DNA from 2 places in the Paenibacillus sp. FSL H3-0457 genome. Region 2 is predicted to be linked to the other one. Evidence: riboswitches for the same ligand, from Rfam matches in the RefSeq annotation. Region 2 holds a riboswitch; the other holds the start of a gene.
What was found. A riboswitch is a leader RNA that binds a small molecule or an ion and turns the genes downstream of it on or off. The one in region 2 is predicted to bind ZMP and ZTP.
Positions count from the first base shown of each region.

Region 1 (11,178 bases), 2.6 Mb from region 2:
AACTGGAGCGATTCGAGAAAGTGGAGGCGAATGTTCAGGATCAGCAACTTGCACAGCAGATTATTCAGGATCTGGAGTTGTTATATTCCATTCACTGTCCAGTTGGAGAGCGAGATTATCTGCTGTTGCATATTGTTAGCAAAAAAATGACCACTACCGATTGGAATGGACTTCGAAGTGACCCGTTATATGTTGCTGTACAGCAGATGCTGGGTCATATCTATGATCGGTACACCTATGATCTGCGTGATGATGAACGATTGCCGAATGATCTGTATGCCCATCTGAAGCCCATGATTACTCGCCTGGAACATGGCATGAATATGCGGAATCCACTGCTGGGACATATACGTAAATATTATCCACTGGCCTATGAGATTACGATCAGTGCAGTGAAACAGCTACAGACATATGTACCTCATGAAATCAATGACAGCGAGATCGGTTACTTGGCTCTTCACATTGGTGCAGCTTTGGAACGTAAATACCAGATTCCTCATCGCAAACGGAAATCCGTATTACTCGTCTGTGGGTCAGGATACGGCACAGCCCGTATTCTTGAATCGAGATTGCGTTCGTTATTTGCCGAGCTGGAGGTCTCTCGTGTGGTTTCGCTACGGGAGTATGAGGAGATGGGGAGTGTACCCGAAGATTTGGTTATTTCCACGATCCGGTTACGTGAGTCCAAAGGCAAACCGTCGGCTGTCATTGCTGCGATTCCATCGGAACGCGACATGGCAACGATCACTCATCTGGTGCGAACTAGTGATGAGCAGGAGGAAATGACGCTACTGCGTTACTTTGATCCAGCGTTGTTCATGTTTCGGTCCGATCAGCCTGACAAAATGACACTTATGGCTGAGATGAGCGGAGCGTTGTTGGAGAAGGGAATCGTGACGGAGCAGTTCTGGCCAGCTGTGCAGGAGCGGGAAAAGATGGCTTCAACCGCGCTTGGAAGAGGTATGGCGATTCCGCATCCCATGGAGCTGAGTTCAACCCGTACGACCGTATCTGTATGCCTGCTTGAGAAGCCGATTCCGTGGGATGAGGAGAATGAAGTACATGCTGTATTCATGTTATCCATCTGCAAAGAGGATTACGAACAGGCTATGGGGATCTATGATCTGTTTGTAGAGTTGATCCGACAGGAGGAGCAGCTGGAAAGCCTGCGATCCTGCGGCAGCTTCGATGCCTTTGCCCAACTTGTATGTGAAACGTTGAGTCTGAAAAGTACCGAAGCGTATTAATATATATATGTTCGCTAATGGATAATTACACGGACACTCCGAGTACAGAACAACCTTATGATCGCTGTTATCCTCCAACTTTTTTTAATTCCCTTTTTGAAAGGGAAAAACCGTCCTTCATCAGATTTGTGGTATTATCCCCTTTAAGTAGACACTTGAAAAAACCTTCATGTTATCATGAGGGTTCAAGTGACACTTGGAGGGGATATTTTTATGGCCAAAAAAGGACAAACATTTCACACGTATACCGAAGAATTTAAATTGAATGCGGTTAGATCCTATGTCGAAGGTTCTTCAAGTTACAAGGTGGTCGCTGATCGCGAAGGAATTCGAAACTGTTCACAACTGAAGGTGTGGGTAAAAAAATGGAAAAACGGGGAAGCATTCGATGAGCGAAAAAACAATGTTCCGAATCCACTGAAAGGACGGCCTCGTACTGCCTTTAGCAGTGTAGAAGAGGAACGGGACTACCTTCAAGCACAGGTAGATTATTTAAAAAAGCGGTATCCAAATCTAGTAAAGGAGAAGCACTAAGCCAACGGGAGAACTACGATATCATAGACGAATTGCGTTGCTCGCATGGCATTACACGCCTATTATCGATTACAGGAATACCCCGTTCCAGTTACTACAAATGGCGAGCAACACAGCCACAGCGAGACGCAAGACAAGACCGTGAGCGTGAGATCAAAGAGCGCATGATGGCTATTCATTTTGCAAATCGAGAGTTTGGTTATCCTCGCATGACAACGGCGCTCTGGGAGTCTGGTCTGAACGTTAATCACAAGAAAGTATGGCGAATCATGCGGGAACTATCGATCCAATCGGTAATTCGCAAGAAGCGGAAGAAGTCCAGCTATACGCCATCTGTGATTTATCCGAATCGCCTAAAGCGCAAATTTCATGCCACAGCACCTCAGCAAAAAATGGTGACGGATATAACTTATATTTCGGATGGAAACACGTTTGTTTACCTGTCTGTGATTCAAGACTTGTTCAACAACGAAATTGTCGCTTGGCAATTATCTAAACGGAACGATGTTCAGCTCGTATTGGATACGGTGGAACAATGGACACAAAAAAGAGACGTTTCGGAAGCCGTGCTCCATTCGGATCAGGGCTTCCAATACACGTCTCAGGTGTACAACTCACGATTAGAAGCATTCGGCGTCAAAGGCAGCCACTCTCGCAAAGCAACCTGCCTGGATAACGCATGCATCGAATCTTTCTTTTCGCATCTCAAAACAGAGAAGCTGTACCTTATCCAGTGTAATTCAGAAGCCGAGATTCGACAAGCCGTGGAAGATTACGTGTACAATTACAACTACCGACGCTTTCAAGCCAAACTCAAACAGCGCGCACCGATTGAATATCGATGCGCGCTGGCAGCATAGCTTTTTTCATCTGTCTACTTGACAGGGGTATGACCATTTGTCTGATAGAGGACGGTTTTTATTCGTTAACACAAACTATAGATTAGATATGTTTGGAAATGATTTCTTCTAGTCCTTGAGCGACAGAATGCGCCCCTCGCGCCAGATGTCTTTCATATAGATGCAGGCGGACAAAACTTTCATCCGTGCCCATCGCTTCCGAGAATATTCCACTGAGCCCACGAGCGCGGCGATCGATCTGTAATAGCAGCTCCAGCGAATCGCCCATCGGATAGAACAGCACTTCCAACTCATCCAGATGCCCACGGAATTTGTTTGTTGGTACAAATTCAAATTCCTGCACAAATGGCAGATTGCCACCCAGCTTTGGTGCATAGTCATTGGTCACTTCACGCAATTTGAAACCAAGGATATCAATTGCATCGAGCACGGTGTTCATGTCTTTGCTAGGAACAACATGCAGTCTGTCCCGGTCTGAAGGGTCTACAGCACTTGGAATATCGAGGCCCGTCTCTACCCATACCTCTGCACGATGTAGTGTAATTGGCAGATTTTCTGGCAGGTCAAATGAAAAGTCTTTCTCCAATTTGGCTCCAGGCTGTAATGTAAAACCTTCGGTGAGTAGATATTTGGCTATAACGGCTGTTTCTTTTACTTTACGATCATCGTGCTCCCGTATGTAATGGGTTTTAATTGAAAGATAGATTCGATCTACGTTCTGTTCCACATCTCCACCTTCAATGTACACAACCCCCGAGATGATTCCTCCAGGCGTGACCTCTGGTGTATGCAATTCCGTATTTACTTTGGCTGCTCCAACACCTACACTGGCTAACATTTTCTTGAAAAATGACATGCGCTCGACCTCCAGATTAGATGGTTTATTATATGGGATACATACGGCTTCGACCTTAATACGGAAGCTGGAAGAGAAGCGTTTCATATTTTAGCAAAGATATATCGTATATCCAAACAGGAGAATCGACGTACCTATGTCGAATGTTTAAATAAAGGGAATTTTTGTCAGGAGGAACTCTATGAGCATGGAATGGTACGATATGATTGCACAACGTAATGGGGGATACAAGGGTAGAGCTTTGTATACGTTGGAAGGTAACTCTGCTGAAGATATTTTTGAAGAGCGGTTGATTAAGCTTCTGCCTCAGTATACATCCGTGCTCGATGCAGGCTGTGGACATGGGGAGTTTACGTTGAAAATGTCGGAATATACCGATCACATTATAGGGTTTGATAATTCGGAAGAGATGATAAAGATAGCCCAAAACAGTCTTCATTCAAGCACGAAAACAAATGTGAAATTTGTCTGTGTAAGCACAAAAGAAAAGATGCCATTTGAAGATAAGCAATTTGGTCTGATCTATGATCGCAGAGGTCCAACTTCCATTATTGAGCATGGGAGATTGCTACAAAAGGGTGGAGTTATGATTGGTATTCATACGGATATAACAAAGGTACGTGAGCGTTTGGAAAGAAATGCTTTTAAGGAGATCAAGATTGAGGAATATAACGAGGCACTTATGATTTTCTCAGATGAAAAAGAGTTTGCCATCTTTCTCTCCGATATCCCCGGAAACCCGGATTATACACAGCCTGAGTACCGGGAACAGCTGGAAGTTAAGCTGAAGGAGAACCAGGTTGATGGTAGAATTGCTGTAAGAGAATGCAAGTATATTTGGCAGGCCATAAGGAGGTGAAGCCGATTGAACACAGAATTTTCAGAACAGAAATATGGTGAATCGGGTGTCAAAACCAGCTTCGAGCAGATGGCGAACGGGGAACAAAAATATAAAATGATAGCAGAAGATGGCAGTTATTATTGTAGAACCGTTGCTTCTTCCCACGGAGCATGGCAAAACAGTCATGTACATATCAATCTAACGGAGTTTTATGTGGTGCAAACCGGATGGATTGCGTATGCCAGTTATGGAGACGATCAGATGTTTTCGATTCGAGTGATGCGTGCAGGAGAGCACATCATTGTCCAACCTGGAATCCACCATAATATATACATGTCTGCACATAGCGCGATACATACCATCAAGCATGGATTGAACACCACCAGTGATTGGACGGCATCACCTGAGTTGGATAGGTTAACTCAATTTTTAACAGAGATGGAGCTACTCCAGAAGTGTGATTAACCAGACGGGAGGATCAGACAGATGCGTAAAAGTACAATATTTTGGATTACGGGAATAACGATAATCCTCTTGGTGTCTCTGCTCATATACAGCTATGTTATTCCAAGTGTGAGTGCCCAGGATGTAGTGATGGCAGGCACAATCAGGCAGATTGATACGGATGTAGTTGAGGTAGAGTTAGAGATAACGCGAAAAAGAGAAGACAAGGACCAGCATATGGTGTATCCCGTTGTCCCTGGATGGGAAGGGGTCACATTCACTGAAGAACAAGATGATGCGTGGTACATGCCTTCGTCTGTTGGCAGCTCCTATCTTGATCAAGTCATTCTGGAAAAGTATCTGAAGGCGCAGGGGAAGACCATGAAATCAACTGATAATCTGATAGGATTTGCGATACCTGATGAGATAGGGAGCTACAAGTTGCGGTTAACGCTCAGATCTTTGGATGGAACGACTCAGCCGCTTGAGAACCCCGTGGTGTATTATGTTCACAACGAGCATTTGTTAGGGAAGGATCTGAGTTGGGTTACGAGTGAGAATCTGGAGATCAATAAGGAGTAATCAGAATGATGAATGTATATGAATCGAATGAAATCACTGTACGTTTCTTGGACACAGAAGATGAACAACATCTGGTGAAGTGGCTGTCAGACCCGGAAGTTCTTCAATACTATGAAGGGCGTGATCGGCCGCATGATCTGGAACAGGTGAGAGAGCATTTTTACAATCAGAAAGATGGTGCTACTCGTTGTATCGTTGAGTATGGAGGACATCCGATTGGATACATTCAGTTCTATGAGCTTGAGGAAGAAGAACGAACGGAGTATGGTTATGGAGACACGGATGAGATCATCTATGGAACGGATCAGTTTATTGGTGAGGTAGAATACTGGAATAAAGGCATTGGTACACAGTTGATGCAATCCATGCTGGCTTATCTGATTAATGAAAAACAAGCCCGTAAAGTGGTTATGGACCCTCAATCCTGGAACTTGCGAGCGATATCCTGTTATGAGAAATGTGGTTTCCAAAAGATTAAGCTGTTGGAGAAACATGAGCAGCACGAAGGACAGATGCGAGACTGTTGGCTTATGGAATATGCCCTGTAGATCCTGCTTAAAGTTATTTAAATCATGTAAACAAGGAGGAATAATGGATGGATGAAAGATTTCCGATAGGACCATTTGTACACACGGGTGAAGTTACTTTGGCACAACGGGAGAAGTGGATTCAGGACATTGCTGAGTTGCCTGAACGCGCACGAGAAGCGGTAAAGGGATTGAGTGAAGAGCAATTAAGTCTACCGTATCGAGAAGGTGGATGGATGCTCAAACAGGTTATTCACCACATGGCAGACAGCCATATGAACAGTATGATTCGTTTCAAGTTGGCGCTGACAGAGGATACACCAACGATTCGGCCTTATTATGAAGAGCGCTGGGCTGAACTGAGTGATTCAAGAGACCTGGATGTCGAATTCTCGCTTCAGATTCTGGATGCCCTCCATCGTCGTTGGGTGTTTCTGTTAAACGCGCTGACAGATGCAGATTATGCCAAACAATTTTATCATCCCTCATCGGAAGAAACGACAAGACTGGATTACAATCTGGGCATGTATGCTTGGCACGGCAAACACCATGTTGCTCACATCACATCGCTTCGGGATAGATTGGGAATATAGCTATTAGAAATATCTTTTAAGGAGGATTCATCAATGAGTGTACATATCAGACTATTAAATGAGAACGATCCTGTAATCATATCAAAGGCGTTTCAGGAGCAGGGTTGGGGGAGATCCCCTGAGCAGTATCTTCATTACTTGGCTGAACAACAGAATGGGGAACGCGTAACCTTGGTAGCCGAGTTGAATGGAGAATTTGCCGGATACGCGAATGTATTGTGGAATTCCAGCTACCCGTCTTTCAGGGAACAAGGCATTCCCGAAATTAACGATTTTAATGTACTAATGAAGTTCCAGCGCCAAGGTATTGGTTCACGGTTGATGGACCGAGCAGAGGAAGTTATGCTGGAACGAACGGATGTAGCAGGCATTGGTGTAGGTGTGTTTTCCGATTATGGCAAAGCGCAAGTTCTATATGCCCATCGCGGGTACATACCAGACGGTCACGGTGTACACAAACATGATCATTACATTCAGCCGGGTGAAGAAACGATTATGGACGACGATGTTGTACTTTATCTTACGAAGAAGTTAAAAGCCACGCAATAATTTCATAATATATACAATATGAAAGATGTCATGTATATTAGTTGTAAATATCTGTTATGTGTGACTGGCGTAAACGTAGAGTGAACCACGAGGGAGCACATATATTATATGCCGTACGCCTGGGCAAAGTGTTTGATCTTTTGATCAAACACTTTATTTATTATTCAGGGAACGAAAGGACTGGTGGCGGCAATGAAAATGGCGTTTGTTTTATTTGATGGAATGACAAGCATGGATTTAGCTGGATTTTATGAAGCTGTGACTTGGCTAGCGATTCTGAAAGCAAAGGAAAACGTATCATGGACATTCTGCGCAGATAAGGAGGAAATTTCGGATGACCGTGGGCTGAAAATGAAATCCGATGCAGTATTACCTCATCTAGGGGATTTTGACCTAGTATTTTTTCCTGGTGGATTATCAACTAGAACGCTTCGATTTGATGAGGATTTTATGCGATGGGTCCGAACAGCAGAAAATGTCACATATAAAATATCTATTTGTACCGGGGCTTTACTGTTGGGGGCAGCAGGTTTCCTGAATGGAAAAAGGGCTACTACCAACTCATCTGCTTATGATTTATTGAATCCTTATTGTGCAGAAGTAATCTCAGCGCGTGTAGTGCGTGATGGTAATACGGTAACGGGTGCGGGGGTTACGGCTTCCATTGACCTGGGACTATACTTGGTCGAAATGTTAACGTCTACGGAGATTGTCCTTCAAGTTCAACAAAAACTAGAGTATCCATATTATGAAGCTGGTAATTTAAAAGATGTCTACATGCACACTAAGGGTAGGGGATAAAAAGATGACTATTCGCCTTTTTCAAGCGATTGATCAGCCAGCGGTGCTGAAAATGATGACGGATCATGATTTTCAATTCCCTTCGTTTATACGCGATCAGTATCCTGCGCGCTGGGATTTATTTTTAAAAATGACGGATGAACGTATCAGTGCTTATTATGTCATGGTTGACGAAGCAGATGTTGTCATAGGTCATGCTGGTTATATCTTTCAGCCTACTGTTAACCGATATGAAATCGTTGGCGTTGTTACATGCAAATCACACCTTCGACAGGGAGTAGCACGTGGACTAATTACAAAAATATGTATAAAAATAGCTGAATTCGGCAGTGGTGATGTCATGCTTTACACACTTGATCATGAAGAAAACGAAGCAGCGCTCGTATTTTATGAACGAATGAATTTTCAAAAAGAAGGTGTCGATATGAATTATTATACCTCGGGGTTTCATAGACTTTCACTTGTTAAAACATTATAAGGGAACTTCAAAAAACTAATTGTAGTGGAAGCATAAAAGTGTACTTCAGTTTAAGTTGCATGTACTTGCAAAGAAAGATGATCAAAAAGCTGTCTTGCATGTTATACTCTATTGGAATTTGAGGAATGATAAGCAGGATGTTAAGAGATTAGATGATCAGAGGATCAGAGGAGTGAATGATGCATGTTTAGCAAAGTCGGCCAGATTATGTTGTATGTCAACAATCAGGATGAATCACTGGCATTTTGGACGGAAGTTGCGGGGTTCCACATTGTGGATGAAGTAAACCTTGACGAGGGTATGAGATGGATTGAGATTGCGCCTACCCCAAATTCGCAGACGAGCATTATTCTTCATGACAAGGAGTTTGTGGAGCGGATGTCGGCGGGTGTAAATCTGGGCACACCTTCCTTAATGTTCTTCACCGAAAATCTGGATCAGTTATATGCCGACTTGGCTGGTAAACATGTAACGGTTGGAGAGATTGTCGAGATGCCAACGGGGCGTGTCTTCAACTTTGCTGATAACGAAGGAAATTACTTTGCAGTTTTGGAACGGGCGAAGTAAGTTACAACTTAAAACAGCACCATTGCAAGCGGTCGACATTCATGTCGGTCGTTTTTTTGTTGGGAAAAAGCTTATGTTTTGGAGTAGAAAAACGCAAGAAAAATAGAGAACTACTGGGTAAAAATGTTATAATAGAGTGTGGCTGATTTAACGAAAATGCCGAGGAATGAATAGTCGAAAATGAAGGTTTGAATGGAGCAGTTAAGGAGGAATGTGGTTGTGGAAAAGACGATTAAAAGTGTACAGGACCTATATGATATGCTCGATGCGGACTTCAGATCTGCCAAGCAATTTTGGGAACCTTTCTATGAGGATCGGAACAGACCAATACCCTTTTTCCCAAACAAACCGGATGAGAATCTGGTAGAACATGTGAACGCAGGTCTGCTGAGCTGCGGCAAGGCACTGGAACTGGGGTGTGGCCCGGGGAGAAATGCGTTGTATTTAACCCGCCAAGGATATCAGGTAGATGCTTATGATCTTTCGGAGACAGCTATTGCTTGGGCTAAAGAGAGGGCGGCAGAGGAGCAACTGGACGTGCATTTTGAATGTCGATCTGTGTTCGAATTGTCCCCAGAGCAAGAATATGATCTTGTCTACGACTCGGGTTGTCTGCACCATCTGTTGCCACATCAGCGCATTCCCTACATAGAGATGATCCACAATGCACTCCGGCCTGGAGGATACTTTGGAATGACTTGTTTTGCTCCTTGTTTTGGCGATATTGGTGGGCCTGAGATCGTTATGAATGATTGGCAGGTGTATCAAGAGAAGTCGATGCGCGGTGGTCTTGCGTTCACGGAGGAGAAGCTTCGCTACATGCTGGAAGATGGCTTTGAATGTGTGGAGTTCCGTGCAATGAAGTCGCTGGAGCAACATGAACCGTATTTTGGTGTACCTTTTCTCTGGGCCACGTTGTGGAGAAAGAAAAACTAGTAAGAATAGTGAAATAAACATGCATTGAAAATAGAGGAGGAGTGGTATCGGAATGGGAACAGAAACAGGAAAAAGACACTTTATCATTACAGGCACATCCAAAGGGATCGGTTTACAACTTGCAGAGTTATTATTGGCTAAGGGGGATTACGTTTACGGTATTTCACGCGGGGGTTCGGATCTGTTGGAATCAAGCGAGGAATGTAGCGGGCGTTACCGCCATGTTCAGTATGATCTTGCCGACCTGAATGGGATCGATGATTTGATTACACGCATATTGGACCAAATACCTTCTCAGGAAGCTGAATTCATTGGACTCATTAATAATGCAGCGATGCTGGAGCCTCTAAAACCTATCGATCAGTGCAGTGCGGCAGAGATAAGTCAAAGTCTCAACATCAGTCTCGCAGCACCAATGATATTAAGTTCCTCTTTTATTCAACAAACAAATCACCTGTCCGCCAGACGTAAAATTGTTAATCTCTCATCGGGTTCGGGAAGTTATCCCGCGCCTTCAATGGCAGTGTACTGTACATCCAAGGCAGGTATGAACATGTTCACCCAATGCGTATCTTTGGAGCAAACGGGCCAACAGAACCCTGTTGAGATTATTGCTTTTGATCCGGGGATGGTCGATACGGAATTGCAGGCTGTTGCACGAGGCAAAAGTGCAGAGGAGTTCGCCCTTGCAGGTATGTTCAATCAAGTATATGAAGCAGGCCAATTAAGATCGCCACGAGACGTAGCGATGCAGTTGATCGAGCGGATGGACGCACAGAGTGATGCAAGCCATGTAATACACACTATTGAGAGCTAATAGGATATACGTATTTCGGCTTGTTATCTTTACGAAGTATGGATACCTTTTGATATAAGCCCAACTTCCCTGTACACTGGAATCAGCGATCGGAAGAACGATTCGTAACGGTAAAGGTGATCCTGCAACAACGGAGTCTAATTACCTTATTCAACCTTAGAAGATCAGAAACGTGGTGAATCTCTTGTTTAAAATTATGCTCATTGAAGACGACGAGTCGTTATTCAGTGAAATCAAGGAACGTTTGTCCCAATGGTCATATGATGTGTATGGTGTGCAGGATTTTGGAAAGGTATTGCAGGAGTACAGCGTAATTCAGCCGCAACTGGTCATTATAGATATTCAGTTACCCCAATATGACGGGTTCCATTGGTGCCGGATCATTCGTTCGCACTCCAATGTGCCGATTATCTTTTTGTCCTCACGGGATCATCCTGCGGATATGGTTATGTCCATGCATTTGGGGGCAGATGATTTTATCCAGAAGCCTTTTCACTTCGATGTATTGATTGCCAAGATCCAAGCGACTTTGCGGAGGGTGTATAA
Region 1 covers NZ_CP150283.1:1,903,343-1,914,520, forward strand. The annotation lists gene MHH25_RS08600 (BglG family transcription antiterminator) at 1-1,247, shown strand, start outside; gene MHH25_RS08605 (transposase) at 1,461-1,781, shown strand; gene MHH25_RS08610 (IS3 family transposase) at 1,805-2,641, shown strand; gene MHH25_RS08615 (sporulation protein) at 2,724-3,497, opposite strand; gene MHH25_RS08620 (class I SAM-dependent methyltransferase) at 3,679-4,356, shown strand; gene MHH25_RS08625 (hypothetical protein) at 4,363-4,803, shown strand; gene MHH25_RS08630 (hypothetical protein) at 4,825-5,364, shown strand; gene MHH25_RS08635 (GNAT family N-acetyltransferase) at 5,373-5,912, shown strand; gene MHH25_RS08640 (YfiT family bacillithiol transferase) at 5,960-6,484, shown strand; gene MHH25_RS08645 (GNAT family N-acetyltransferase) at 6,518-7,033, shown strand; ZMP/ZTP riboswitch at 7,084-7,165, shown strand; gene MHH25_RS08650 (DJ-1/PfpI family protein) at 7,226-7,834, shown strand; gene MHH25_RS08655 (GNAT family N-acetyltransferase) at 7,839-8,312, shown strand; gene MHH25_RS08660 (VOC family protein) at 8,496-8,879, shown strand; gene MHH25_RS08665 (class I SAM-dependent methyltransferase) at 9,072-9,815, shown strand; gene MHH25_RS08670 (SDR family NAD(P)-dependent oxidoreductase) at 9,868-10,632, shown strand; gene MHH25_RS08675 (response regulator transcription factor) at 10,817-11,178, shown strand, end outside.
Region 1: it holds a riboswitch for ZMP and ZTP, as region 2 does, so the genes downstream of both, MHH25_RS08650 (DJ-1/PfpI family protein) here and MHH25_RS28035 (TIGR01440 family protein) in region 2, are expected to answer to the same signal.

Region 2 (11,178 bases):
TACACCATCATCAAGATAACAAACACAAATGCCTGGATCGCGCCGATAAAGATACTAAAGCCTTGCCACACCATAAGTAGCGGAATCGCTGCAATAGCACCAAACACTTTAAATGTGGTCAGTTTCAGGATCGTTGCGATCAGTACCTCACCCGCGAAGATATTCGCGAATAGACGCATACCGTGTGTCAACAGCTTGGATGCCGTCTCAATCAAGTTGATTGGCAAGAACAAGGCGAATGGCTTCAGGTAATGCTGGAGATATCCTTTTGTGTTGCGGAACAATCCTAGTCCATGAGATACAAGGAACGCTACAAGAGCTAGTCCCATCGTTACAGACAAGTCGGCTGTTGGTGATTTCCACCAAGCCAATTCAACGTGTGGGTGTGCTTCAGGGTCCTTGGCATGCGCTTTTTCAAACGCCTCCACCGCTGTAACAATCGGCTTACCGAATACCTGTGCCTGATTAACATCTGTTACCTCAGATACAGCCACGAGCGGAAGGCCGAGCATGTTCCCTACAAAAATGAACATAATCATGGAAAGAGCGAGAGAGATAAAATGTTTACCTTTCTTCATATCCATTGTGCTGGAAATCAGATTGCGGACGAATTCTACTGCCCACTCCATAAAATTTTGCAGCTTGCCGGGATTTTCAACGGATAATCTCCGTGTTGCCAGTACAGCAAAAATAAAAACAATTGCACCTGTAACTACCAGCATCAACAGAACCGATAGATCCAGTCGAAATCCGCCAAGCATAATAATTGGAGCTTCATGCATATTTTTCTCACCCCTTTCTCGACTTGAAAGCTGCAGCCCTTAACATCATTCTGCTCTGCGGGAATGGACAATCCCTATAATCAGTAAGGAAAATTGTGCAATGACGAGACCGCCTGCAACCGCATATGTATTGAAGTACTGCGGAAAGCGCATCGATATGAATATACCGAGCACAGCGAGTGCCGCTCTTGTCAAAAATCCCAGGTTCACACGCTTCAAGTTACCTTCTGCCGCATCATCAGACATTTTCCTTACTTTGTAGCCCAAGTAAAATGCATTGATCCAGCTAATTCCTGTACCCAGGGCCAGTCCCAAAGCAATTGTCTCCACACGTGGCATAAAGGCCGCTGCGAGAAAACAAATCATAAGAAAGTACATGATGAAAACAGTCATCGATCTGCGGTATCTGGTTAGTTCACTCATCACTTTCCCCCATGAATTTTTTCGCGATAAAGTAGATGCTTACACCGCCTGCCGCAAGAAAAAAGAGAACGCTTACGGCGATCCATATTCCGTTACCTCCGATGGTCTTGTCCAACCAGGAGCCAGCGTAATATCCGGCAACAGCGAGAATGGCAACCTCGATCCCAAAAGCTGTCACGAGTCCCATCGCTTTCCATACATTATCGTCATGGTTACGGGATGAATTTGGTTTGTTCGAATCGGCCATTTTCCACGCCACCCTTGCAATCCCAGTTAATTTTACTGAATGATGAGAGCCTTTGTCAATTGAATGATTTTAGCGTTTTAAAGGGGAAAACGACGGGAATACAGACCCTCAAAGCCCATAAACCCGCGTAAACCGTACAGTTTAACTGTATGCTTGCCCTTTATAAATCCGTCAGAAAAAATGTATTATTTTTTGAATTTTCTGTGAAATGATTCCGGACGCTCACTATTTACACCAAAATGGTGCAGAATCGCATTGACAATTCTTTCCGAAGCATGTCCATCACCGTATGGATTGGCAGCCTGACTCATGCTTTCATACAGGGTTTTGTCTGTAAGCAGAGCTTTGGTCCGTTCATACACAAGTTCCTCTTCGGTACCTACCAATTCCAGCGTTCCGGCTTCAATACCTTCCGGGCGTTCTGTTGTATCGCGCAATACGAGCACAGGCACACCAAACGAAGGCGCTTCTTCCTGCAAACCGCCTGAATCGGTCAAAATCAAGTGAGTGTGCGGGTAAAAGTTATGCAAATCCACCACGTCTAGTGGATCAATTAATTGAATACGGGGATGATTCCCCAAAATCGCGTGAGCCGGCTCCTTCACAGCAGGACTTGGATGCACCGGGTACACGATGGCAATATCTTCGAATTCGTCGGCAATCCGTTTGACGGCCTGGAAAATGTTGCGGTGAGGCTCGCCCTGAGATTCACGGCGATGAGCTGTCATCAGCACAAGGCGTTTGCCCTGGGCCCAATCAAGTACCGGGTGTGTGTAGTCCTCCCGTACTGTATATTGAAACACATCTGTTACCGTGTTGCCTGTGACGTACGTACTAGACTCCGATTTATTTTCTTTGGCAAGATTGGAAGAAGACCAATCCGTAGGCGCAAAGTGTAGATCAGCCAGTACTCCCGTCAGCTGACGGTTCATCTCTTCCGGATATGGAGACAGCTTGTTCCACGTCCGCAGCCCCGCTTCCACATGTCCTACCTGAATCTGTTGCAAGAATGCTGCGTAGCTCGCTACAAAGGTAGTTAATGTATCCCCATGAACCAGTACAATATCTGGCTTAGCTTCGGCTAACACCGGTTCCAGACCGCCAAGCACACGAATTGTAATTTCATTCAATGTCTGACGGTCCTTCATCACATCCAGATCATAATCGGGATGAATGTCGAAAACTTCAAGTACCTGATCCAACATCTGGCGATGCTGCGCAGTTACGCAAACAATAGATTCAATAGACTCAGGGTGTTTCTGCAATTCTAAAATAAGCGGAGCCATCTTGATGGCTTCCGGACGCACCCCGAAGATCGTCATGACTTTAATTTTGTTGGACATTCGAGCAAAGCCCCTTTTCTACTCCGCATGCAATATGCTTATTTAGTGCCGTATAGACGGTCTCCTGCATCTCCAAGCCCTGGAACGATATAACCATGATCATCCAGACGGTCGTCCAATGCTGCTACATAGATGTCCACATCGGGATGTGCATCTTGCACAGCTTTTACGCCTTCCGGTGCTGCAACCAGGTTCATCATTTTAATTTGGGTACAGCCACGTTTTTTGAGCACGTCAATAGCTGCAATTGCCGAACCACCCGTTGCCAGCATCGGATCAATTACAATCAATTGACGCTCTGTTACGTCTGTAGGCAGTTTGGTGTAGTATTCTACCGGTTGCAGTGTTTCCGGGTCACGGAACAGACCAACATGTCCAACTTTTGCCGCTGGCAACAATTTCACAACGCCATCCAGCATTCCGAGTCCTGCGCGCAGAATCGGCACCAGTCCGAGCATACGTCCAGAGATGACTTTACCTTGTGTTGCAGCTACAGGTGTCTGTACATCAATCGTTTCCAGTTCAACATCTCTTGTAATCTCATAAGCCATCAACGTTGCTACTTCATCCACCAATTCACGAAAATCTTTCGTATTCGTACGCATGTCGCGTATAAACGTCAGTTTGTGTTGAATCAAAGGGTGATCACATATTACTAATTTTCCCATCTAATTTGTCCCTCCGGTAAGTTCTTCATGTTCAGCATTTCCAAATATACCTAGCCACCATTCATGGGCTCGATAAATCCTGTATATTATATCATCACCAACAACGAATTACACCATCAAAGGGCACCCAATCATTACAGATTACCGAATCCTATAAAAAACAGGACCGGAAAATGAGTCTTCCGGTCCTGTTTTGCTCCTGCTGTTATGTCGTTAAGAAAATGAAAATGATGAATACAATGGCACTCCGCCTACAGAATGATCCTTCGATCGCTGTTATCCCCAGATTTTTTTTATTCTCCTTTTAACAAGGGAAAAATCCGGGGATAAAGGCGAACGCTTCGCTTCTGCGGTCTCATTCTGTCTGCTTCGTTTTTTTGTATCCCATTTTAAGAACATCTCAAATACAAACACCATTAGCAAAGTTTTTTAGTATTTAAGATCTGTATAGAGCGGGAATTGGTCTGTCAGTGCAGTCACTTCTGCACGGGCTTCATCCAGCTTCGCTGTATCTTTAGGATTTTTCAGCGTTTTGGCAATGATCTTACCGATCGCTACCATCGCTTCTTCGTTCATGCCACGGGAAGTTGCAGCAGGTGTACCAATTCGAATACCACTCGTTACAAACGGGCTTGTAGGGTCAAATGGAATGGCATTTTTGTTCACGGTAATACCGATGGAATCAAGCACATGCTCAGCTTCCTTACCTGTGATGTTCACACTGCGTGTGTCGATCAGCATCAAGTGGTTATCTGTACCACCAGATACGATGTTCAATCCTTCAGCGATCAGTGTTTCAGCCAGAACCTGTGCGTTTTTCACGACATTCTCTGCATACGTTTTGAACGATGGTTGCAAAGCTTCTCCGAATGCTACCGCTTTGGAAGCGATCACGTGCATCAGAGGTCCACCTTGGGAACCTGGGAATACGGCTTTATCAATCGCTGCTGCCCACGCTTTGCGGCACAGAATCATACCACCACGAGGTCCACGCAGCGTTTTGTGTGTGGTTGTTGTTACGAAATGCGCATGTGGAACCGGGTTTGGATGCAAACCCGCAGCAACCAGTCCTGCGATGTGAGCCATGTCCACCATGAACAAAGCGCCTACATCATTGGCGATGGAAGCCAGCTTTTCAAAATCAATGGTACGCGGATATGCACTTGCACCTGCAACGATCAGACGAGGGCGGTGTTTGAAAGCCGCTTTGCGTACTTCATCATAATCAATCAGGAATGTATCTTCCTGTACGCCGTATGCTACAAAGTTGTACAGCAAACCAGATGCGTTAACCGGGCTACCGTGTGTGAGGTGTCCACCATGGGCAAGGTTCATACCAAGTACAGTATCACCAGGTTTCAACGCTGCAAGATAAACTGCCATGTTCGCTTGTGCACCGGAGTGAGGTTGAACATTCACGTGTTCTGCTCCGAACAATTCTTTTGCACGATCACGCGCGATGTCTTCAACGATGTCCACATGCTCACAACCGCCATAGTAACGTTTACCTGGATATCCTTCAGCGTACTTGTTGGTCAGAACAGATCCCATTGCTTCGATTACTGCTTCACTTACGATGTTCTCGGATGCGATCAGTTCGATGTTGTTCTGTTGACGTTTCAGTTCAAGATTCATCGCTTCCAGTACTGCCGGGTCATTCTTGCGCAATTGTTCCATGATTAAATTCCTCCCAGGTATAAGTGAAGTTATAAAGTGAAACTAATGTTTACACGAAAACGGCGAGTGCAACACCAATCTGAAGAAACGAAGTGGTCGCCTTTATCACCGGATTTCCCCTTTAAATAGGGAATAAAAAAATCTGGGGATAACAGCGATCGGAAGATGGTGATGCAATCAAAGTCAGAAGTGTAACCCAATTAGTCTCGCTTTATATGTTAGTCACAAAATGTCGAATCTGGTTGTTCTTCCATACGATACACCGCGCGTTCGCCGCCAATCAACTTCGGACGAGTCAACGCTGTGGTTACACGAGCATCTCCAACATAGCGGAGCGCTGTACGATAGGGTACGGCTACATGCCGGAGATGCATCCCAATCATCGTCTCCCCAATGTCCAGTCCCGCATGGGCCTGCACATGTTCAGCCAGGCATGGATCGGTCAGCGAACGATATGCTGCGGATGCCATTGAACCTCCGGCCTTGGGCACGGGTACTGCACCAACCTCGGTCAATCCAAGTCGAGTAAGCACAGAACGTTCCATTACCAGCGCACGGTTCAGATGCTCACAACATTGGAATACCGTGTCAAAACCGAACTCTTCCTGCACCTCGCGTATACCCGCAAGAAGCTGCTGCGCCACTTCAATGGCACCACTCGTACCAATCCGAGCGCCTGCGACTTCACTTGTGCTTGTACCGATCACAACGATCTGTCCAGGTCCAAGCTGTCCGGCAAGCGCCAGTTCATGCAGAATAGACGCGGTCTGTTCCTGCAATCCGGGTTGTTCCGAATCTAACTCTATAGTCATCCTATCATCGCCTCCCGATAAAATCATGCCCGCTGTCTCTTGGTTCCTTCGTATTCTTGCACGGCATCTCAGGTACTATTATAGCGAATAATCAGATGAAAGACGAAAAAAAGAGCAGTCTGCGGGTAACGCAGAATTGCTCTTTTGCCCAGGCGACCGGCCGTTTGTTCCGGTGCTCCATCGTGGTTATGCCCACTTCGTCGCCAGTTACACCGGATCCCTGTTTTCCCCTTCATCATAAAACAACCCGCGGCTAAAATCAACGGTTAATTTACATCACGTGTCCTATTTCTATAACCTGCCTCGCAGGATCAGAATTATCCCAGCTTATCCAAAAGCCGGTCCAATGCCGTCCGAATCTCAGCTGCAGCTATATTGTAATCATCACGACTTCCCCCAAACGGATCGGAGATGTCGAAACTTGGAATTCGTTGTCTAATCTCAATGGCTCGCTCACGCTCCGATGCCAGGATCTCTTGGCCAAGGGCACGTTTCATCTCCAGCGTTGCAAACAGGCTGTCCAACTCCTGAACATCACTTAATACCTGTTCATCATCCTCCACATATTCTTTCAATGTATAGGTTTTGTGGACTGAATCGGGAAAAACCTGCATGACATGCTGCTTATGACTCCGTGTTAATGTAAGAACCAGATCGGCCCAACCTACCAGGTTAGAGCTAAGCTGTGTGGAATGAGGTGGACCTTCAACGTTATGATCTCTCAAAACCGCTTCAGCATGACGAGAGATCGGCATACCCGACGTTGCTGCCACACCTGCGGAACGAACTTCTACCTGAATGCCACGCTCCGATGCCAGTTTTCGCAAAAGCCCCTCTGCCATGGGGCTGCGGCACGTATTTCCTGTACATACGAATAAAATATGTTTCATTGTGTTAGCCTCCCCATTTTACATATGATGCGAATGATATGATATCTCAAGTTTTATTCTAAAATATAAACAAAAGTCCAAACGCAAGCAAGATTGCGCCACCAATAGCTTCGCCGTAATCCCCGAGATTCTGACTCACCCGACGGCCTAATAACAGCCCCATAACCGACATCACCCCGCCACACACACCGAAAGCAAGTACAGTTAAGATCAGATCACTGCTGAACATCCCTAAGGAAACGCCAACGGAGAATGAATCCACACTTACGCTGAGGGAGAACAAAACAACGCCGAGCAGGGAACGGTGGTCCACCAGCTTTGTATCGCCTTCACGGAATGCATTCAGAATCATATGAGCACCCAGCAAAACAAGCAATCCACCTGCCGCATACGTCGTAATGTCACCGAGCAGGGAACTGACGTATTTGCCCATATACATGCCGATGAGCGGCATGATGATATGAAATAGCGCCGTTACAATACTGATTCGCAATACATCCCGCAGCCGAATGCCCTTCATGCCAATTCCGATCCCGAGTGAGAACGCATCGAGGCCAAGCGCAATAGCCATGATCAAAATGGTTACCAACTGCCCTACATGGACAGACACATCCCACATCCCCATACCCCCAAGTCACGTAAAGGTTCTTGTACACGATATGCGGACAAGGACCTAAACATGACCGATGAAAGGCAAACGGCGACGGATCTCTGGTCAGATGCTGGCTTTATAGAATCTTGATTTTGTTTTGGAAAAAGAGTGATTACTCTCCTGACTGTATGATCAGGAGAGGTTATGAGGGTTGCTGGTTGCCAACTTGTATGAGTTGGTTCCCCGCAGCCTTGAGCAGCCGATTCATGACGGCTGCTCCCAGCCCTTCGCGTGAGCAGGCTTCAGCCACAATATATGTGGCGCCTTGCTCATCGCAACTGCGCAGCGCGGCGTATAGCCGGCGCGCTGCTTCTTCCAGCTCGCTGGCGTCGCCCAGCGAGAACACGGCATCGGCGCGGTACTGCTCCGCGTGCTCGGCGAACGCCAGCACAGCGGTGCGCTCTCCGCGCTGCGCCGCCTCTGCGAGGGCGGCGCTGATCCAGGCCGCCACCGCTGCGGGCGGCCCCTCTACCACGCACAGCGCCCCTGCGGGTGCGTAGTGCGTGTACTTCATGCCCGGCGAGCGCGGCGCCGGGCTGCCCACGCCATCGGGCCCCTCCGCGAGTAGCGCGGGGTCCGTGGCGACACGGGCGGCAACGGCGGACAGTTGTTCCGCCGTAATGCCGCCAGGGCGCAGGATGGTGACGCTACCGTCGTCACCGACCTGCACAACCGTGGACTCGACGCCCACCCCGGTGGGGCCGCCGTCCACAATGCCGCCGATGCGGCCATCCAGATCCTCGCGCACATGAGACGCGAGTGTGGGGCTTGGCCGCCCGGAGCGGTTGGCGCTTGGCGCAGCCACAGGGCATGCCGCCGCGGCGATCAACTGCAAGGCCACCGGGTGGTCCGGCATGCGCACGGCCACCGTGTCCAGACCGGCGGTGACACGCGGGGACACCGCCCCTGGCCTAACCGGCAGCACCAGCGTCAGTGGTCCCGGCCAGAAGGCCGCCATCAGCGCTTCCGCCGTTTCGTTCACTTCCGTGACCAGCGTATCCAACTGGTCACGGTGCGCGATATGCACAATCAGTGGATTGTCGGAAGGTCGGCCTTTAGCGACAAATACAGCCTCCACGGCTGCTGTGCTACGCGCATCAGCACCCAAGCCATAGACCGTCTCGGTCGGAAAGGCCACCGTCTGACCTTGACGAATGCAGGCTGCGGCAGCCTGCAAGTCGGCGAGCGCCTGTTGATCGGCGCTCCCCTTTTTCACATCCAATAATTCAATATTACCCAATCCGTGATCGTTCTCAGCGCTCACCAAGACACGTACATCCCACATCTCGGTGACCAGCTCTCCCGGAGCTTTCATATCACGTTCTTCTCTACCATCCCTCATCTCAGAGGTGTGTTGCACTGGTTCGTTTTCTCTGCTCATATATCATCATTCCTAAACTTCAAGTAGGTTAGTTCATATCCATATTCAATATAAGAGGTTGTTCAAAAAGTACGCTTTTGATTACGATAGATGCCTAGCGGCATCATCAACGTCGAATATGAAATTCAGCCGAAATAAGCGGGAGGCTTACGAAGTATGTTTCCGAAGGAAACATTTTGGTTGCTCACGTAATTTTCCTACGCTCCGCTACTCCATTTCTAGCTTCATTCCATCTTCTTGGTACTGAAAACCAGACTTTTTGAACACGCACTATAAGTAATTATAACATACCTGTCCCAACTCGGATGCCCTTCAAACTTCGCCCGGAAATTCACCACTAAATCATATCAAAAGGGCAGCTCCCTGAATCGAAGTCGCCCTTATTTTCAGTATAAATCCGTTGTTATGCGAACAATCCAGTCACCCAACTCCATAGTTTCACAGCCATATCCCACAGAAAGAATCTTGCTTCCGGTGTGTCTCCCTGCACAGATGCCTCTGCATCTCCTGGTTCAGCTGCAACGGCCGATACGGTTGAAGGTTTCGCCAGTGCATCCCCGGTCCCTGCATCAATGAAACACAGCGGCGGGAACAACACACACCACCAGTTCTGACCTTTGCCTTCGCCCAGTATGATTCGAACCGCTTCATAATCTCCGGCAGGATAGACGGTACCCCCATACAGCTTGGTCGGGAAAGGAACAGAACCCAGCTCCACCTGATACTCATAATTTAAACCGCGACTGGCCAACTCTTCTCCTACTCTATTCTCGATCTCGGACAAATGCTCACGAATAACCTTGCGCGCTTCATCTAGACTTTGCGGATTCTCCAGCTCGGCTACCCACTCGCCCATCTGAGCAACGACAGCATCCCGAATCTCGCGTTTCACCAATTGATCTCCTGGTGCATCCGAGTTTGCTAGAATACGCAAGCGAATTGATTGTTCTGGAATTGCTGTGGCCGCCACAGCTGCATCCGTTTTCTGACCTTCCCACATCATGATAATCAACATAAGACATACAATAATAAGTCCAATTTGCTTTACAATTCGTCTGCTCATTCCGTTCTCCCCCTCGGCTCTCTGATCACGTTGCCTGCAACTCTCTCATGTCTATCAGTATGCCCCGTAGAGACAGAAGTAAACCTAGCATTTGCAATAAATCTACTAAATCGTTTCTATGATTTACACTTTCTCACCTATCATGTTAAAAAGGCTGATCCGCACCTGGTTACAGGGCAAATCAACCTCTTCATTCCTATAAACGATCACGTTATACGTCCCACCGCTTTACTTTTCACCTACACCGACTCAACAGTTACACAGCACTTTTCTCTTTCTTGAGCATATTCCATAAACGTTCCGACAACCGGGGTTGTTGCTCTCCCATCAGAAGTTCATCCTCCTCTTCTTGCCCGTACAACTTAATGCTCATGACTACACCGATGCAAGCCATATTAATAAGCAAAGAGGTGCCGCCGTAACTGATGAACGGTAACGTAATACCTGTGAGTGGCATCAGTCCGAGAAACGCCCCCACGTTCTCAAACACCTGATACAACAACATTCCTATAATACCTACAATGATGACGGGTCCCGCGCAATCTCTACATGCCAGAGCAATCAGCACCATGCGGTGGATCAGGATAAAGTACAACAGAATCAGTACGGATGCACCAACAAAGCCAAACTCCTCTGCGATCACAACAAAAATGGAATCAGAATACGTATAGGGGACTCGTCCACTCTGAACGGATGTTCCTTGCAAGTAACCTTTGCCGATGATGCCCCCTGAACCGATGGCTAAACCTGCATTTTTTGTATGCCAGGAAGCTTTGGAGGTAGCCTCCTCCGGTACAAGCCAGGGATCAATACGCTCTGCCCAATGCTCACGTTTTATCTTTTCAAGAAAAGTGAATACTTCATCATGGTAGAAGGTATAGGCTTTGACAAAACCAAAGAACGCTACCCCCACAATCGCCAGTGCAATCAATGCGTGCTTCAGCCTCATATTTCCGATCCAGAATACCGCAGCCAGAATCACCACATACCCCAGCGCATTTCCCAAATCATTCTGAGCCATAACAAGGGCAAACGGAATAAACGCCCAACAGCCAATCGGCACAATATCTCTCCAAAATTTCAGTGTGCCTCGTTGTCTCTTCACGATCAAATGGGCGAGGAACAAAATCAGAATCATCTTGAACAGCTCTGCCGGTTGAAAAGAAAAGTTTTCGCCCAGCTTCAGCCAACCGTTGGCGTTATTGATTGAACTTCCCAGGACATTGGCCAGGATCAGCAG
Region 2 covers NZ_CP150283.1:6,351,774-6,362,951, forward strand. The annotation lists gene atpB (F0F1 ATP synthase subunit A) at 1-782, opposite strand, end outside; gene MHH25_RS28010 (ATP synthase subunit I) at 828-1,205, opposite strand; gene MHH25_RS28015 (AtpZ/AtpI family protein) at 1,198-1,452, opposite strand; gene wecB (UDP-N-acetylglucosamine 2-epimerase (non-hydrolyzing)) at 1,638-2,795, opposite strand; gene upp (uracil phosphoribosyltransferase) at 2,834-3,463, opposite strand; gene glyA (serine hydroxymethyltransferase) at 3,893-5,140, opposite strand; gene MHH25_RS28035 (TIGR01440 family protein) at 5,359-5,952, opposite strand; ZMP/ZTP riboswitch at 6,092-6,173, opposite strand; gene MHH25_RS28040 (low molecular weight protein arginine phosphatase) at 6,270-6,842, opposite strand; gene MHH25_RS28045 (manganese efflux pump MntP family protein) at 6,901-7,461, opposite strand; gene MHH25_RS28050 (L-threonylcarbamoyladenylate synthase) at 7,637-8,809, opposite strand; gene spoIIR (stage II sporulation protein R) at 9,279-9,938, opposite strand; gene MHH25_RS28060 (FtsW/RodA/SpoVE family cell cycle protein) at 10,195-11,178, opposite strand, start outside.